4 regions of the Bradyrhizobium sp. 159 genome follow, and region 4 is predicted to be linked to each of the others. Evidence: predicted binding sites of a transcription regulator. Region 4 holds the regulator's gene; each other region holds the start of a gene.
What was found. Region 4 encodes LexA, which represses DNA repair genes until DNA is damaged. Its sites were predicted from a motif close to TGTTCNNNNTGTGTTCNG; they were not measured.
Positions count from the first base shown of each region.

Region 1 (4,426 bases), on a different contig from region 4:
CCGCGAGTGTGGCATTTCGGAGACGGACTTTGCCGGTTTCGTAGGCTAGGGTTGCCTCGGAATTAGTTCATATGGGCGTCGCGCCTTAATTAGCCGCTTCGGGGAGTTCGAGAAGCGGTCGAAACTGGGGAGACTGCAATGAATAGGATTCTGTTTAGTGCAATCGGTGCAATGGCGCTGGGCCTCTCGGCTCCCGCAAGCGCGGCAGATCTCGCTGCGCGCCCATACACCAAGGCTCCGGCTCCTGCCGTTGCCGCGATCTACGACTGGAGCGGCTTCTACATCGGTATCAACGGCGGCGGTGGTTCGAGCCACAAGTGCTGGGATTTTGTGACGCCTGTTACCGGCACTCTGGTTGGCGAAGGCTGCCACAACGCGACGGGCGGCACGGTCGGTGGCCAGATTGGCTATCGCTGGCAGTCGACCAATTGGGTGTTCGGCTTCGAGGGCCAGGGCAACTGGGCTGACTTTTCTGGCGACAACGTGAGCACCCTCTTCCCTGGCACCGCTTTGGTCACCGGTGATCGTAACCGCTCTCGCATCGACAGTTTTGGCCTGATCACTGGCCAGGTCGGCTATGCCTGGAACAATGTGCTGTTCTATGTGAAGGGCGGCGCCGCTGTGGTCGGGGACAAGTACGACGTCTATGCCGCCGCAGGCACTCCGGGCGCTGGCACGCTGCTGGCATCGGCACGTGAAACCCGCTGGGGTGGTACGGTGGGTGCCGGTCTGGAATTCGGATTCGCACCAAACTGGTCGGTCGGCGTCGAATACGACCACATTTTCCTCGGCCACCGCACGATCGGCTTTACCACGCCGGCGGGCGTTGTGTTCGGGAGCGACCGAATTGGCCAAGATGTCGACATCGGTCTCGTCCGGCTGAATTACCGCTTTGGCGGCCCGCTGGTCGCGAGGTACTGATCGCTCTGATTTCGTTCAACGATTAAAGGCCGGCCTCGTGCCGGCCTTTTTCGTTTTATCCAAAGCAGACGGTCGGATAAGTCAGTGATCAAGACGTTTTGTGGCTGTTGTGGCTTTTCGGAGACACAACTTGCGGCTTTAGTGGTGTAAGCACGGCATTAGTTGGGCCGTTGAGTCCGCTGCCTTCGGCATGGAAGGCGACAACAGAAACTGGGACTGGGATTAGTTGAAAATGAAAAAGGTTTTGTTGGCTTCGGCCTGCTTGTTCGCTCTCGCTGCTCCGGCTTCAGCCGCTGACCTCGCAGCGCGCCCCTATATCAAGGCCCCGATCGCTCCGGCCGCTGTCTACAACTGGACCGGCTTCTACCTCGGCGTCGTCGGCGGCGGCGCTTGGGAAAACGCGTCCGACCCGCGGATGCAGGGTGGCTTCGTCGGTGGCACCGCCGGCTACAACTGGCAGACCGGCAACGTCGTGTTCGGCATCGAGGCGGATGGCGCCTGGGCTGACGTGAGCGCTTCGGCGACCGCTCTTGGCATCACTGTCGCCTCCAAGACCGATGCGCTCGGCACCGTGCGCGGCCGAATCGGCTGGGCCGTCAACAACGTCCTGTTCTACGGCACCGGCGGCTACGCCTGGATCGACAACAAGATCACCGTCAGCGCCCTCGGCGTGAGCGTCTCCGACAGCAAGTGGCATTCCGGCTGGACCGTCGGTGCGGGCGTCGAAGCTTTCTTCGCTCCGCAGTGGTCGGTCAAGGGCGAGTACCTCTATCGCAGCCTCGGCAGCGAGAACTACTTCTCTAACCTTGGCGCTCCGCTGGCCTCCGGCACGATCAACTTCCACACCGTGCAGGTCGGCGTGAACTATCACTTCGGGGGCCCGGTGGTCGCCAAGTACTGAGCTGAGTACTGATCACTATCGACGTCACATCGTCACGAAAGGCCGGCCTCGCGCCGGCCTTTTTGTTTACGGGTCGTTCCGCGCAGTTCCGCTCGCGCCTGCTGCTGCCAGATGCCGCCAGCCCGCCAACAATCCGTTGACGATTCGCACGTGCCACTGGAAATCCGCTCGCGTTCTTCCTACGTTCGCTGACATACCCATCGGCGCCGATCCCGGTTCCGGGCGAAGCGCGCCTTTTACATTGGCGCGATCGCGCGTCTTTGGGATTCCTTGAGGACCAGCGGGATGGACGAAGTGATCAAGGCCAAGCGCCAACAACAGAACGCGGGCTCAAGCCTGCGCGCGATTACGATCCGTGGCGCGCGCGAGCACAACCTCAAGAACATCGACGTCGAGATTCCCCGCGACAAGCTGGTGGTGTTCACGGGGCTGTCGGGCTCCGGCAAATCCTCACTCGCCTTCGACACCATCTACGCCGAAGGCCAGCGCCGCTACGTCGAATCGCTGTCGGCCTATGCGCGCCAATTCCTCGAGATGATGCAGAAGCCCGACGTCGATCAGATCGACGGGCTATCGCCGGCGATCTCGATCGAGCAGAAGACGACCTCGAAGAATCCGCGCTCCACGGTCGGCACCGTCACTGAGATCTACGACTACATGCGCCTGCTCTGGGCGCGGGTCGGCGTGCCCTATTCGCCGGCCACCGGCCTGCCGATCGAGAGCCAGACCGTCTCGCAGATGGTCGACCGCGTGCTGGCGTTGCCGGAAGGCACGCGCCTCTATCTGCTCGCTCCGGTCGTGCGCGGCCGCAAGGGCGAGTACCGCAAAGAGCTCGCCGAATGGCTCAAGAAGGGTTTTCAGCGCGTCAAGATCGACGGCACCTTCTACGAGCTGGCGGAGGCGCCGACGCTCGACAAGAAATTCCCGCACGACATCGACGTCGTGGTCGACCGGATCGTGGTGCGCGCCGACATCGGCCAGCGTCTCGCCGAGAGCTTTGAGACCGCGCTGAAGCTCGCCGAAGGCCTTGCCGTCGTCGAATTCGCCGACGCGCCGGCGGCCGCACCCGCGGAAGAGAAAAAAAAGACCGCGAAGATCCACGACAAGAGCGGGCCCGAGCGCATCCTGTTCTCGGAAAAATTCGCCTGCCCGGTCTCCGGCTTCACCATCCCCGAGGTCGAGCCGAGACTCTTTTCCTTCAACAATCCCTACGGCGCCTGCCCCGCCTGCGGCGGGCTCGGCGTCGAGCAGCATGTCGACGAGGATCTCGTCATCCCCGAGAAGGATCTGACGCTGCGCAAGGGTGCGATCGCGCCCTGGGCCAAGTCATCATCGCCCTATTACGTGCAGACGCTGAACGCGCTCGGCAAGCACTACAAGTTCACGCTCGACACCAAGTGGAAGGACCTGCCCAAGAAGACGCAAAACGCGCTTCTCTACGGCTCCGGCGAGGATGAGATCAAGTTCTCCTATGAAGACGGCGTGCGCTCCTACGACACCAAAAAACCGTTCGAGGGCGTCATCACCAACATCAACCGCCGCTATCGCGAGACCGAGAGCGAGTGGGCGCGCGAGGAGCTGGCGAAATATTTCCATGACGTCCCCTGCGAGGCGTGCCACGGGTTTCGGCTCAAGCCCGAGGCGCTCTGCGTCAAGATCGGCGGCAAGCATATCGGCGAGATCTCGGAGCTGTCGGTCAGGAAGGCCGGCGAATGGTTCGAGACCGTGCCTGATGCGCTCAACGCGCAGCAGAACGAGATCGCCGGGCGCATCCTGAAGGAAATTCGCGAGCGCCTCACCTTCCTGCTCGACGTCGGCCTCAACTATCTCACTTTGTCCCGCTCCTCCGGCACGCTGTCCGGCGGCGAGAGCCAGCGCATCCGCCTGGCTTCGCAGATCGGCTCGGGCCTGACCGGCGTGCTCTACGTGCTCGACGAGCCCTCGATCGGGCTGCACCAGCGCGACAACGCCCGTCTGCTCGATACGCTCAAGCGCCTGCGCGACCTCGGCAACACCGTGGTCGTGGTCGAGCATGACGAGGACGCGATCCGGCTGGCCGATTACGTGCTCGACATCGGCCCCGGCGCCGGCATGCACGGCGGCCACATCGTCGCCGAGGGCACGCCCGCGGAGATCATGCGCAATCCGAAATCGCTGACTGGCAAGTACCTGACCGGCGAGCTCGAAGTCGAGGTGCCGGAGCGGCGCCCACCGAACCATCGCCGCACCATCAAGGTAGTCAATGCGCGCGGCAATAACCTCAAGAACGTCACTGCCGAGATTCCGCTCGGCCTGTTCACGTGCGTGACCGGCGTCTCCGGCGGCGGCAAGTCGACGCTGCTGATCGACACGCTCTATCGTGCCATCGCCCGCAAGCTGAACAATGCCAGCGAAGGCGCAGCGCCGCACGACCGCATCGAGGGCCTCGAGCACATCGATAAGATCATCGACATCGACCAGTCGCCGATCGGCCGCACCCCGCGTTCGAATCCCGCGACCTATACCGGCGCCTTCACGCCGATCCGCGAATGGTTCGCCGGCCTGCCCGAGGCCAAAGCGCGCGGCTACGAGCCCGGCCGCTTCTCCTTCAACGTCAAGGGCGGC
Region 1 covers NZ_JADPKE010000085.1:4,614-9,039, reverse strand. The annotation lists gene IVA96_RS23205 (outer membrane beta-barrel protein) at 139-921, shown strand; gene IVA96_RS23200 (outer membrane protein) at 1,154-1,822, shown strand; gene uvrA (excinuclease ABC subunit UvrA) at 2,108-4,426, shown strand, end outside.
Region 1: a site for LexA is predicted at 1,994-2,011, ahead of uvrA (excinuclease ABC subunit UvrA). Genes of this name have one in related genera too.

Region 2 (4,426 bases), on a different contig from region 4:
CTGCGCGGAGATCTCGCCGACGGACGCGGAGAGCTCTTCGGTCGCCGCTGCGATGGTCTCGAGATTGTTGGTGGCCTGCTCGGCCGCGGAGGAGACCGCCGCGGTCTGGCTGCTCGATTGCGAGACCAGCGAGCGCACGCCGCTGGCGGTGTCATCGAGCTCCCGCGTCGAGGCCGCAACACTCTGGATAACAGCCTGCACGGTGTCGTCGAAGCTGCGGCAGGCGGAATCGACGGTGCCAGAGCGGGCGAGCTGGAACGCCTGCTGCGCTTCACGCTCCTGCCCCAGCCGTTCCGCGGTTGCCGCGCTCTCGCGCAGGCTTTCGAGTGCGGCGGCCATGGTGCCGAACTCGTCGGGATGCCGGGATTGCGGCACCGGCGTCGCATAGTCGCGCGCGCTGATGCGGGCGATGGCGTCGAGGAGGGCGCGCACCGGGCCCATCAGGCGGTTGCGCACCACGAACACGCCGGCCAGGGTCACGGCCAACGCGAGCAGAAATGCGAACGACTGCACGATGAGGTTGGTGAGGCCTTTATTCTGGACCGTCTCTGCGCGCGCGATCGACTGGTCGAGGGCCTTGTTCGCGACGGCGACGATGGACGCGAACGGCGACTGGCATAACGCGTTCCATTCCGAAGCGGGCATCGCGGGGCGACCGCTGCCGCCGAGGTTCTTGGTCAGCTCGCCGATCTGCTTGAGAACTCCATCGGTCTTGGCCCGTGCCTCCTTGGCCGCATTGGCGAGGTCCGCCGTCACGTCGGGCGCAGCCAGCAGCTCCTCCATGCCGGTCCAGCCGGCGGTGATGATGCCGTTCCAGCTTGCCACGGTCTGCTTCTGGGTCTCGTCGAGCGGCTTGGAGCTGTTGACGTTCGGGCGCAGCGTCGAGCACTGGATGCCATAGCGGTCGCGCACCTGCCAGGCGAGGCGGCGAGCCTGGATCATGCGGGCGATGAAAGGATCGTTCATCCAGGCTCGGTTCGACACCGCCGTGGAGGCGAGATTGGCGGTCTCGATCACTCTCGTGACGGAATCGTACCAGGCGGCGGTGCGCTCCACCTTACGCTCGCCGCGCGGCAGCCTGGCCTCCTCGTAGAACAGCTGGAATTTCGGCGCGGCCTCGCTCCAGCGCTGCTTCAAGGTGTTTGCGAGCTCGTCGCGCCGGGCGAATTCCACGGTGGAGAGCGCGGCGATGATGGCGTCAAAGCCGGCCTGCTCTGCCTTTTCGGCGGCGCCGAGCTTGGCACGCGGATCGTCCTCGCCGAGCAGCGCGCTCTGGGCATCGCCGCGATTGTTGCGCAAGGACAGCACGCCCTGGAAGATCGCCTTGTCCGCGTTCGCAAGCCGTTCGGTCTCCAGACTGTCGCTGTAGCGGCCGAAGGCCCCGAACATCTGGATCGCCGTGCTGGCCAGCGCGCCGGCGGCCAGCAGGGCCATCAAAGTCAGGAGAAGCGAGCTTACCGATTTCTTAAACATTGCCATGGTCGGGGGCCTAGTCTTGACGAGCAGCCACCTTGCACCGCGACATGCCAAGGTTTGGTTAAGACTTTAATCGAATACCTGGGTTGTACTCGCTGCGCCTCCGGCAGGCCGCGTTCCCTCACGCAACCCTGGTGAAATCCGGCGGTCGGCGCTCTGCAAAGGCAGTGAACGCCTCGCGCGCTTCGGCGGTGCGCAGGCGCTGCGTGAACTGCTCGCCCTCCGCGTTCATCTGCGCAACCAGCGCCTCGCCATTGCGCATCAGCTTCTTGGTGGCGATGAGCGCGCCGGCCGGCTGGCGGGCCAGGCGCTGCGCGAGCGCAAGCGCCTCGGCATCGAGCGTGTCGAGCGGCACCACCCGGTTGGCGAGGCCCCATTCCAGCGCGGCCTGCGCCGGCACCGTCTCGCCAAGTGCGAACATCTCATAAGCTCGGGCGTAGCCGATCCGCGCCGGCATCAACAGGCTGGAGGCCGCTTCCGGCACCAGCGCGAGGCTGACGAAGGGCGTCGACAATTGCGCATTGTCGGCGAGGACGACGAGATCGCAATGCAGCAGCATCGTGGTGCCGACGCCGACGGCGCGGCCCTGCACCGCCGCAACCAGCGGCCGGGTGCAACGCGCCAGCGACTGGATGAACCGCACGACGTTGCGGCTGCCTTCCGACTTGCCCGCTGCAACCGCGGCAAATTCGCCGACGTCGTTGCCGGCAGTGAACATGTCGCCCTCGCCGCGGATCAGGATCACGCGAGCGGACGGATCGAACTCGGCGGATTCGATACTGTCGGCGAGCTTGCCGTACATCGTGTCCGTCAGCGCGTTCTTCTTGTCGGGGCGCGCCAGCGTAAGGGTAAGAATTCCGCTGTTGTTCTCGATCCGGACGTGCTCGGTCATTCGTCTGCTCCTCTTGGAAACTTGTCCTGAATGCACATCAGCCAGCGTGCGACGATGTCGATCTCCGCAGCCGTAAATCCTTCCGTCAGCGCCGCATTGACCTCCGCCGCGCTGGCCTTCGCCTGCGCCAGCGCGCTGCGCCCCTTCGGCGTCAGCCAGATCCGCCAGGCGCGTCCGTCCTCGCGATCGGCCCGCCGCTCGATCAGTTTGGCGGCTGCCGTGCGATCGACTAGGCCGGAAATGCCGGCCGGGCCAAGATCGAGCGCCGCACCCGCCTCACCGATCAGCACACCATCCTGCTTGCCGAGAATGAACAGCAGCCCGGCCTGCGCCGGCGTTACCTCGCTCTCGGGCCGAGCCGCCATCCAGCGCTGCAACCGGCGTTGCGCGACGCTCAGCAGGTAGATCAGGCGATGGTGGCTCGCTGTGGCTTCCTTATTTCGCATACGAAATATATAATGCGAGGCCAACCGCGTTGTCAAAGAGGGGTTGCCGATGCGGCATGGCCATGGCGATCGCGGTCGTGCCGATCGTCAAGCCGACGCGGCACGAAGGCGGCGAGTGGGATGGCGCATTGAAATTCCATCGGGAATTTGACGCACCCGTTGGCGCTTGACGGCCGCCCTCCTTTATGTTCCATATTTGTTCTTCACTCGTTTTGGTTGCAATAGGATCATTTCATGACGAAGGATGCGCGCGGCGAGCGCGAGCCGGCTCAGCTCGTGATTCACAATGATGACGAAACGCCGGACGAGTTTGTCATCGGGTTGCTCCGCCAGGTTTTTGGCAAATCGGAGCGTGAAGCGGCCGCGGTGATAGCGCGGGTCGAGCGGGAGGAGAAGGCCACTTGCGGTCCGTACCCGCAATCGGTCGCCGAGGCGCTGTTCAAGTCGGCTCAGCAATATATCTGGCTCGGCCAACATCCGCTGAGGATCACGCTAGAAGAGATTAAGACCCCCTGCGAACTCTGCGGCAAGCCTGAGGGACAGACCGATGTTCGGATCGGGAGCCGCACGGTCTGGCTGTGCAGCGACTGCATTCGTGCAGCAGACACCGTGAACACACCGCAAGAGTCGGAAGAGGAGTTCGAATACGCTTGCGACGTGCTTGACTGGCATTTTGCCAACGTCTCGCGTAGCAATCTCGTGACCACCATCCGCCAGTTTCCCGGCCATATGCGGGTCGATGTCCAGGCAGCGATCGAGGGACTGTTCGGCAAGTCGATCCGGCTGTTCGGGCTGAACGAAGAACAGCGCTACGAAACGCTGTCGATCTCACGGCTCCTCCGCGATGGCCGCAATGCGCTCGCGATTGCTCCGCTGCAATATTCCGACGTGGATGTCGGCGAGAAGAGCCCGGTCAAATGTCTCGATAACGGCCTCTGGCTGTGCGAGCAGGATGGCCTTCGTTACGCGGTCTTGCTGTGTGCCCACCGCGAATACAGCCGAGAACCGGGAATTCGGATCGAGATCCTCGTGCCGGCAGGCACCGCGGGCGCGGCACTCGTGCAGCAGTGTTTTGGCGAGCTGGAGCAGGCCGTGCAAGCTGCGCGCAGCTATCGCGGCAAGATCCTGTCCCTCGACGCCGATTCCGACTATCGCGGCCGCTCGCGCGGCATCACGGTGCATCGGCTGCCGCCGGTTGCGCGCGATGAGGTGATCCTGCCCGAACAGACCCTGCGGCTGCTCAATCGCAACGTTCTGACTTTCGTCAACACCCGAGATCAATTGCGCCGGCTCGGCCAGTCGACACGTAAGGGCATCTTGCTTTACGGACCGCCGGGCACCGGCAAGACCCATACGATCCGCTATCTGGCAACTCATTTGCCCGGGCACACGACACTGATCATCACCGCCGAGCAAATCGAGCTTCTCGGCGCTTATATGAGTCTGGCACGGCTGCTCCAGCCGTCGATGGTCGTTATCGAGGATGTCGATCTCATCGCCCGCGACCGCGACGACATGGGGCCGTGCGAAGAATCCATGCTGAACAAGTTGCTCAACGAGATGGACGGGCTGAAGGAGGACGCGGACATCCTGTTCGTCCTGACCACCAACC
Region 2 covers NZ_JADPKE010000041.1:44,591-49,016, forward strand. The annotation lists gene IVA96_RS09250 (methyl-accepting chemotaxis protein) at 1-1,479, opposite strand, end outside; gene IVA96_RS09255 (enoyl-CoA hydratase) at 1,598-2,368, opposite strand; gene IVA96_RS09260 (MarR family winged helix-turn-helix transcriptional regulator) at 2,365-2,814, opposite strand; gene IVA96_RS09265 (ATP-dependent Clp protease adaptor ClpS) at 3,049-4,426, shown strand, end outside.
Region 2: a site for LexA is predicted at 3,001-3,018, ahead of IVA96_RS09265 (ATP-dependent Clp protease adaptor ClpS). Genes of this name have one in related genera too.

Region 3 (4,426 bases), on a different contig from region 4:
GACGTAGATACCGGTCGGCCATTTCGCGAACGCCGCCGAGAAGGCCTCGCCAAGCCGCTCGAACTCATCCTTGGCCTCGAACGGCGGGTCGATCAGCACGAGGCCGCGCCGCTCCTTCGGCGGCACGAAGGCGGGCAGTGCCATCCAGCCGTCGAGATCGACCACGCGAGCCTGCTCGTCGCGGCGCAGCACGTCGATCAGCGCTTTCCGCGCCTTCGGCTCGAGCTCGCAGGCGATGAGGCGGTCCTGCGGCCTGAGCAGGCCGCGCGCGATCAGTGGCGAGCCCGGATAGGCCTTGAGCTCGCCCTTCGGATTGAAGGCGCGGACGATGTCGAGATACGGCTTGGTCAGCGCCGCGGTCTCGTTCGACAGCCGCGCCTGCATCAGCCGCGCAATGCCGGTCAGCCACTCGCCGCCACGGCGCGCCTCGTTGCTGTCGAGGTCGTAGAGGCCGGCGCCGGCATGGGTGTCGATGACGCGGAACGCCGCCGGCTTGTCCTGCAAATAAGTGAGGATGCGCGCCAGTACGATGTGCTTGATGACGTCGGCGAAGCTGCCGGCATGGAAGGCGTGACGGTAGTTCATGGCGGAGAGTTACGACATCGCGAGGCGAAAGTAACGGCCGTCATTTCGGGACGGTGCGCCAGCACCGAACCCGAAATCCATTTCTTTGAGAATGCGGACAGATGGATTCCAGCCCCGCGCTTCCGCCTTCGCTCTTCGGGCTGCGGCGGACAAGCCGCGCGCTCCGGAATGGCGATCCGAGGGCTCCCTCTACCCACCCCTGATCGGCGGCATCGTCACCTGCTCGCGGCGGCAGGTGCGGCGCTCGAGCTCGTCGCAGGCGCGGAATTGCAGATCCTTGCTGAGGCAGATGCGGACCTCAGACAGCCGTGTCCGGTTACAGGTGACCGAGATGGCGGCATTGCTGAGGCCGGGATTGGCCTTGATAAAGGCGTCCTCGACCTCCGCCGGCGCCACGGTCTTGGCCTGCGACAGATCGAGATATTCGGCCGGGATCTTGATCGCGGCGCGCGCTTTGCGGATCGTTTCGAAATAGCTGCGGCTCTCGAGCCCGGAGCAGGTGCCGTGCTTGTCCCATTCGTTGAAGATCAGGCCCGGCGCCGGCATCAAATCCAGCATCGAGGAGACGATGCCGCGGTTCAGCCGCGGTGCCGGCCGCTGGCAATATTCGGGGAAGCCGTTTTCATATTGCGGCCACAGCCCGTGCACCACGAAGGCGTAGGGCCGTCCGCTGCACTGCATGTGTGAGCGGCCGTTGCGCTCGGCCGCTTCCTCGCAGAAGGAGGGCGACCATGACAGCGACAGCACATAGAAATCGAACTCGCCCGGCGCGTTTTGCCGCTTGTCCTGGGCCTTTGCGCCGCCGGCGAACGAGGCCAGGCCTGCGGCAAGGATCAGGGGAAGGGTCAGCGAGATCACCAGGCGGGAAAACGAATGCAATCTGGAATGAAACATGGCGATGCCCCTCAACTAGACTGTGCAATGAAGCCTAGCAGGCGATAAGAACATTTCAAGAACAAAATGCAGCCACCGCCGCTCAGTCGCCAGATCGGCCCGACTCGGGACTCTTCAAATCAGGGCTTGGCGGCGCGGCAGGCTGGATTGTAGGCCCAGTTGCGGTCGACTCCGACGACGCACCATTCGACGCCATTGCCGTAGCCGGCGAAGCCGCCATCCTCGATAATCGAGAAATGCACCTTGCGCACCTTGCCGTCATTGAGCATGGCGTCGCCGGTGCAATACCGGCGCGGAATGTTGTCGGACTGCCAGGGCCGGAAAGCGGTCTCGCGAACGGCGGAGAAGCCGGTGATCTTCAACGAGGAATTCCAGAACGAGCTTTCCTTCTCCCAGAACTGGGTGGCGATCGTCGGCAGCGCCTTGTCGCAATCGGCGACGGCGCCATCGTAGCGCGGCCCGCTCAGCCAGAAATTCGTCTCGAGCGGATTGGCGGCCCTGGCCTCACCGAGCGATAGCGCCCCGAACATGAGGCCGAGCACGGCGGCAAAGCGGAGCGATTTCAGGGAGGGGGCGCGCATGGGCAATCCGGACTGCTGGGTCTTGCGAAGGTGGGACCGTGCCGCGAAGGCTGGGCGGGGTCAAGTGCAGCGCGGCAACACTTCGCCAGGAGTTGACCACAACGTCGCGCTCGGCATGGCTTCCGTTCTTTCCACTTCCATCCCGGCACCGTAAACTGGCGCCAACCAATTGGAGTGACGGGAATGCGAATCATTGCGGCCGCGGGTCTTCTCGCCAGCCTGGTTGTCTCGGGTATGATGGCGAGCCAGTCGGTGCGGGCCGATATTCTTCCAGTGCCGCCGTTCAAGGGCAACGACACCGGCGGCATCATCGCCTATTCGATGGCGACCCAGGTCGATGCGCGGCAGGTCGCGGTCGATCACTGCGCGCGCTACGGCAAAGTCGCCAAATTTCTCGCGGTGCAGGCCTACGAGGGCGGCTACATCTCGTTCTCCTGCCGCTGGGTGCCCTACGGCGCCGCCGAGCAGCCGATCCGCACGCTGTACTGAACCGCGGTCGTAACGCCGCAATCTCTCAGCCGGGAGCCCCCCCGATGACGCGCAAACTCGCTTTGCTCGGCTCGGCCGCCTGTCTCGTGTTGTTCGCAGGCAGCGCCAGCGCCGACGATCTGCCGCTGCGCAAGGCCGGCCTTTGGGAAATGAAGCTGGTCACGACCGGCTCGCCCGTGCCCGAGATGACCATGCAGCACTGCACTGACGAGACCGTCGACAAGGAGATGAGCAACAACGTCTCCCCGATGGCCAGGCAGATCTGCGCCAAGCAGGAGATCAAGAAGACCGCGACCGGCTATGTCAGCGATTCCGAGTGCAACGTCGCTGGCGTCAGCACGACCTCGCATGCCGAGATATCAGGCGATTTCAACTCGGCCTACACGGTGAGGACCTCCTCGCATGCGCAAGGCGGCGTCGCCGGCACGGCCGGGCGCGATAGCACCATGACGCTTGAAGCGAAATGGCTCGGGGCCTGCAAGCCGGACCAGAAGCCCGGCGACATCGTGATGCCAGGCGGCTTCAAGATGAACGTGCGCGACGTGGATAAGCTGAAGGGACTGCTGCCGAAGTAGCGAGATCGTAGCCGGAAAATCGGTGGGCTCCCTCGCCCCGTTCTAACGGGGAGAGGCAAGAGCAGTTACACGGGTATCCTCACGCTCGCCCTCAATCCTCCCATCGGGCTGTCGCCGAGCGTGATGTCGCCGCCGTGGGAGCGGGCGATGTCGCGGGCGATCGCGAGGCCAAGGCCCGTGCCGCCTTCGTCCTGGTTGCGGGCGTTGTCCAGCCGCAGGAACGGCTTGAACACCTCTTCGCGCAAATGCGCGGGAATGCCCGGCCCGTCGTCGTCGATCGTGACCGTGAGATAGCGGTGATCGCGCTGGCCGGTGATGGCGATGGCCTTGCCGTAGCGTGCGGCGTTGGTGACGAGGTTGGCAAGGCAGCGCTTGAACGAGGCCGGCTTCACCGTCACCACTGGCAGGCCGTGGAACGCCACGGTCGCGGTGTGGCCGTGCCGTTCGGCATCGCTGCGCAGCTCTTCCAGGGCCTGGGCCATATCGGTCGGCTGCGATTGCTCGCCGGAATCGCCGCGGGCAAAGGCGAGGTAATCCTCCAGCATCATCGACATCTCGTCGACGTCCTTGCGCATGCCCTCGAGCTCGGGACTATCGCCGATCAGCGCCAGCTCGAGCTTGAAGCGGGTCAGGATGGTGCGCAGGTCATGGCTGACGCCGGCCAGCATTGCGGTGCGCTGCTCCATCGTGCGCTCGATGCGCGATTTCATCTCGAGGAAGGCGACGGAGGCGCGCCGCACCTCGCGCGCGCCTCTGGGGCGGAAATTCGGCGCCTCGCGGCCTTTGCCGAAGCTCTCGGCGGCATCGGCGAGCCGCAGGATCGGCTTGATCTGGTTGCGCAGGAACAGCACCGCGACGATCAGCAGGATCGAGGACGTGCCGACCATCCAGAAAAGGAAGATTTCCGAGTTGGAGGCGTAGGCGGCGCTGCGCTGGGCGAACACGCGCATCACGGCATCGTCGAGCTGGATGCGGATCTCGACGAGGTTGGAGCGGCCGACCGTGTCGATCCAGAACGAACGCCCGATCTGGCGGCCGAGCTGCACCGACAGGGTCTGGTCGAGCAGCGAGAAGAACGGCTTTGGTCCCGGTGGCGGCATGTCACCGGCAGGCAGGAAATCGACGACGAGGCCGAGCCGCTGCTGGGCGATGCGGCGGATCTGGTCGCGATCCTTGTCCTGCGGATAGCCCTTGTAGACGTCGATCAGCGCGGCGATGTCCTGCACCACCGCGGCGGACAGGCGCCGAGTCACCGTGTTCCAGTGCCTTTCCATGAACACGAAGGCGACGACCGATTGCAGG
Region 3 covers NZ_JADPKE010000005.1:156,482-160,907, reverse strand. The annotation lists gene rlmJ (23S rRNA (adenine(2030)-N(6))-methyltransferase RlmJ) at 1-585, opposite strand, end outside; gene IVA96_RS01280 (ribonuclease T2) at 775-1,479, opposite strand; gene IVA96_RS01275 (hypothetical protein) at 1,599-2,060, opposite strand; gene IVA96_RS01270 (hypothetical protein) at 2,244-2,549, shown strand; gene IVA96_RS01265 (DUF3617 family protein) at 2,594-3,124, shown strand; gene IVA96_RS01260 (ATP-binding protein) at 3,190-4,426, opposite strand, start outside.
Region 3: a site for LexA is predicted at 1,526-1,543, ahead of IVA96_RS01280 (ribonuclease T2). Genes of this name have one in related genera too.

Region 4 (4,426 bases):
GAGCGCGTCCGCCTCTCGGTGCGCAAGGGGATGGCACCGCAGGTCGGCAGTTTCGTGCAGCTGAAGGCGCGCTTGATGCCGCCGATCTCTCCCGTGCGCCCGGGTAGCTACGATTTCTCCCGCGACATGTTCTTTCAAGGCATCGGCGCCTCCGGTTTTGCAATGGGCGCGATTACGGTGGCAGCCCCGCAGGAGACCGGCGGCTTGCGGCTGCGCTACGCAGCCTTCACGCAGGGCTTGCGTGATGCGATCGACGCACGCATCCGTGCGACGCTCGAGGGCGACAACCGTGCGATCGCGACCGCGCTGCTCACCGGACGGCGCGATGCCATCACCACGCCCGTCAACGACGCCATGTTCATCTCGGGGCTTGGCCATGTGCTGTCGATCTCCGGCTATCACATGGCGGTCGTCGCCGGTGTCGTGTTTTTCGCGGTGCGCGCCCTGCTGGCCTTGATCCCGGGGCTGGCGGCGGGATTTGCCATCAAGAAATGGTCAGCGGCCGCCGCGCTGGTGGCGGCTGCGTTCTACCTGCTGCTGTCAGGCGCGGAGGTCGCCACGCAACGCTCGTTCTTCATGACGGCGGTGGTGCTGATCGCGGTCATGGTCGATCGCCGCGCTATCACCTTCCGCACGCTGGCCGTGGCGGCACTGATCGTGCTCGCGGTCGCGCCGGAAGCGCTGGTGCATCCGAGCTTTCAAATGTCCTTCGCCGCAACGCTCGGGCTCGTGGCGCTGGTGCAGATCGGCATGCCGAACCTGTTTGCCTCGCCCGATCATTCCGCGACGGCCCGTATCGCGCTGTGGGGCGGCCGCGAGATCGCGATGCTATTCCTGGCCTCGCTGATCGCAGGACTTGCGACCACGCCCTATGCCGCCTTCCACTTCCATCGCGTCACCCCGTTCGGCGTGCTCGCCAATCTCGGCGCGATGCCGGTGGTCTCGGCACTGGTGATGCCGGCTGGCCTGTTGGGACTGCTCGCGGCTCCCTTTGGGCTTGACAGCGTGTTCTGGTGGCTGATGGGGATCGGCATCGACTGGATGGTCGCGGTGTCGCGCTGGGTGGCGGCACTGCCGGGTGCAGTCGGCCGGATCCCTGCCTTCGGCACCGCGCCGCTGATCGCGGCAAGCCTCGGGATCATCTTGATGGGCCTGTTGCGCACGCCCTTGCGCTGGTCTGGCGCCTTGGTGCTGCTGGCCGCCATCGCGTGGGGCCTGTCGGTGCGGCAGCCCGACATCCTGATTGCCGGGGACGGCGCCAGCGTCGCGGTGCGGGGCAGGGACGGGCAGTTGCATGTGATCCGGGCGAGCAAGGATGGCTTTCTGCTCAAAGAGTGGTTAGCTGCCGACGCCGATCCGCGCGATGCCGGGAGTAGCTCGCTGGCTGACGGCGTGTCGTGCGACGAGTCCGGCTGTGTGACGCCGCTTGCCGACGGTCGGCTGGTCGCGCTTTCACTGCGCATCGATGCGCTGGCTGAGGATTGCAGTCGCGCCGCGCTGGTGGTCACGACGCGCCCCGCGCCGCCCGATTGCGCGGCGATGGTGGTCGACCGGCAGCGTCTCACCAGCCAGGGCGCGCTGGCGTTGACGCAGCGTGGTGACGGCTTTGCGATACAGGCGGTGAGAGCAAGAGGCACAAGCCGTCCCTGGTTGCCGGCCGGCGCCGGCGAGGGTGATTTCGATGGGAGCCTTGTGCCGAGGACGGCCGCGGCCCGCAACCGGGATGCAACGCCGGCGGAGACCGACTTGCAGGTCGACGATTAGGGGCCGGACGATTAAAAACAAATGCGAAGAGTAGGTCCGGGTCCGACCGGACTCCGCAGCACACAAATTATACCATCTCGCCGGCCTCGGCCGGCGATGGCATTTCAATCCTGGCCCGACCCCGCGGGCGGGGACGGCTCAGCCAATCGGCAGGCGCGTGATCGTCGACCGGCTATCGGCAACGATCTGCGGCTTGTGCTCGCGCTCGCTGACCGGCTGCGTCACCGGCAATTGCAGCACGGTTGCGCGCTGGCCTTCGACGAGCTGCGTCACCAGCACGTATTTGCCGTCGGGGAATTCGATCGCGTCATGATGGCGGTCGGGTATGTGCGGATCGATCTTGCCGAACTTGCCGACGCGGGAGTTGATGGTGCGCGTCCAGATCCAGCGATTATCGTAACGGACGTTGTCGGCGAAGGCGAGCTCCGTTCCCGGCAGCAGGCAGACGGCCACGGTCGGATCGGCCGCGGAAGCAAAGCCGCGCGTTGAGGTGCCGCGGAACGTTGTCGACACGATCGTCTCGCCGACTTCGGCGGGGCGAGATGCAACGGCATGCAGGCTGTAGTCACACATCGGGTGCTCCTCATTCGAAGATAGCAACCCGCGCCTCCTTCGGAGGCGCAAGCCTCTATCAGAGTGGAAGCACGTAACGCTCTGCTCGGTTGTGGGCAAATCTGCGGCTGGCGTTGCCGGACACGATCACATTATCTTTCCCGAAGTCATAGGAACAAAGCTCGCTTCAGTGCATTCGGCGGATGCGAGCGCCCGTGGCCTGCGGGCGCCGAGAGGGGGAATGTGGCCAGCTTCGCCGTGGCTGTCGGTTGATGGGAGTTTAGGCGTTGCGGAATAGCTCGCTCCCTACGTGCGCAGATTGCGTGCATGGTGCTGCAATTGAGTTGCGAATGCTTGCGCGGCCGATGCAAGCGATCAGCACGCTGCGAAGGCGCTTAAAGCGATCCTGCGCACGATCTCTTCACAAGCGATGCGTGCTTGGAGCCGCATGCCGAGGATGGAGCGCCGGAGAGAGGGGCCGGATAATCTGCGCAAGACCAAAAGACTATCCAGCTGGAGCGGACCATCGTCCGCTCCAATCGGAATCATTGGTATCGAATGACCGCTGGCCCGTCTCAGTACTTGCGGTACAGCCCGATCAGCTTGCCCTGAATCTTCACCCGGTTCGGCGGCAGGATGCGCACCTCGTAGGCGGCATTGGCGGGCTCGAGCGCGATCGACGCCCCCCGGCGACGAAAGCGCTTGAGCGTCGCTTCCTCGTCGTCGATCAGGGCCACCACGATGTCGCCGGTATCGGCGCTCTCGTTACGCTGGATCAGCGCCATGTCGCCATCGAGAATGCCGGCTTCGACCATCGAATCGCCGCGCACTTCGAGTGCGTAGTGTTCGCCCGAGCCGAGCATGTCGGGCGGCACGCTAATGGTGTGACTGCGGGTCTGCAACGCTTCGATCGGCGTGCCGGCCGCGATGCGACCCATCACGGGCACCGCAACGGGACGCTCGCCTTCGTCCGCGGAAGAACTGGAGCTCGCGCGCACCTTGCCGAGATTGCCCTCGATGACGCTCGGCGTGAAGCCGCGGCGGCTGCCGGCGGCGGCCTGGAGCTCGGGCAGCTTGATCACCTCGATGGCGCGGGCGCGGTTGGGCAGGCGGCGGATGAAGCCGCGCTCCTCGAGCGCGGTGATCAGGCGATGGATGCCCGATTTCGAGCGCAGGTCGAGCGCATCCTTCATCTCGTCGAAGGAGGGCGGCACGCCACTTTCCTTCAGACGTTCGCTGATGAACCGCAGAAGCTCGTATTGTTTGCGCGTTAACATCTCGACCAAAGTCCCCCGGTTGATGTCGTTCGATTCCGAGACGCTAAATTGGAGCGGTGAACCGCTACATGCTCGAAACAAATCATGAACGGACACTATATGTTCGATATGTGTTCCGCAACTGCTTAATTTACCGTGAACGGGACAAAGTTCGCGGAACGCGTGTGGTGGATGCGTTCAGACGGGCAGGCGCAGGACCTCGCAAGGCGAGCCGGCTTCTGCCTTCGGAGCGAACGGTGCGCGGACGAGAAGTGCCTGTGCTGCAGCGAGATTCGCAAGCAGCGAGGAATCCTGGTGATTGACGGGAAGGGCCACCAACGTGCCATCGTCGCGCGTCTCCAGATGTGCGCGCAGATAGTCCGCGCGCATATCGTTTGCATCCACATCGCGGCCGAGCACGGCGCGTTCTTGTCGGTGATGAATCATGGATCGTCCCGACAAGGCGCGAATCAGCGGCACCAGGAACAGGAAGGCGCACACGTAGGATGACACAGGATTGCCCGGCAGGCCGATCACGCGCATCGCGCCGAGCCGCCCATGCATCATCGGCTTGCCCGGGCGCATCGCGATCTTCCAGAACGCCATCGCGATGCCTTCGTCCCTCAACGCCTGCTGGACCAGATCATGGTCGCCGACCGACGCGCCGCCGCTCGTGACCAGGATCTCGGCGCCGCTCTCGCGGGCGCGGCGGATGCCGGCAGTGGTGGCCTCCAGCGTATCGGCGGCAATGCCGAGGTCGATGGTATCGGCCCCCTCGCTGCGGGCGAGCGCGTGCAGGGCATAGCCGTTGGAATAGACGATCTGGCCGTGAGCGGGTGTGGTTCCCGGCATGA
Region 4 covers NZ_JADPKE010000061.1:91,620-96,045, reverse strand. The annotation lists gene IVA96_RS17295 (ComEC/Rec2 family competence protein) at 1-1,764, shown strand, start outside; gene IVA96_RS17290 (hypothetical protein) at 1,903-2,337, opposite strand; gene lexA (transcriptional repressor LexA) at 2,892-3,593, opposite strand; gene glp (gephyrin-like molybdotransferase Glp) at 3,771-4,426, opposite strand, start outside.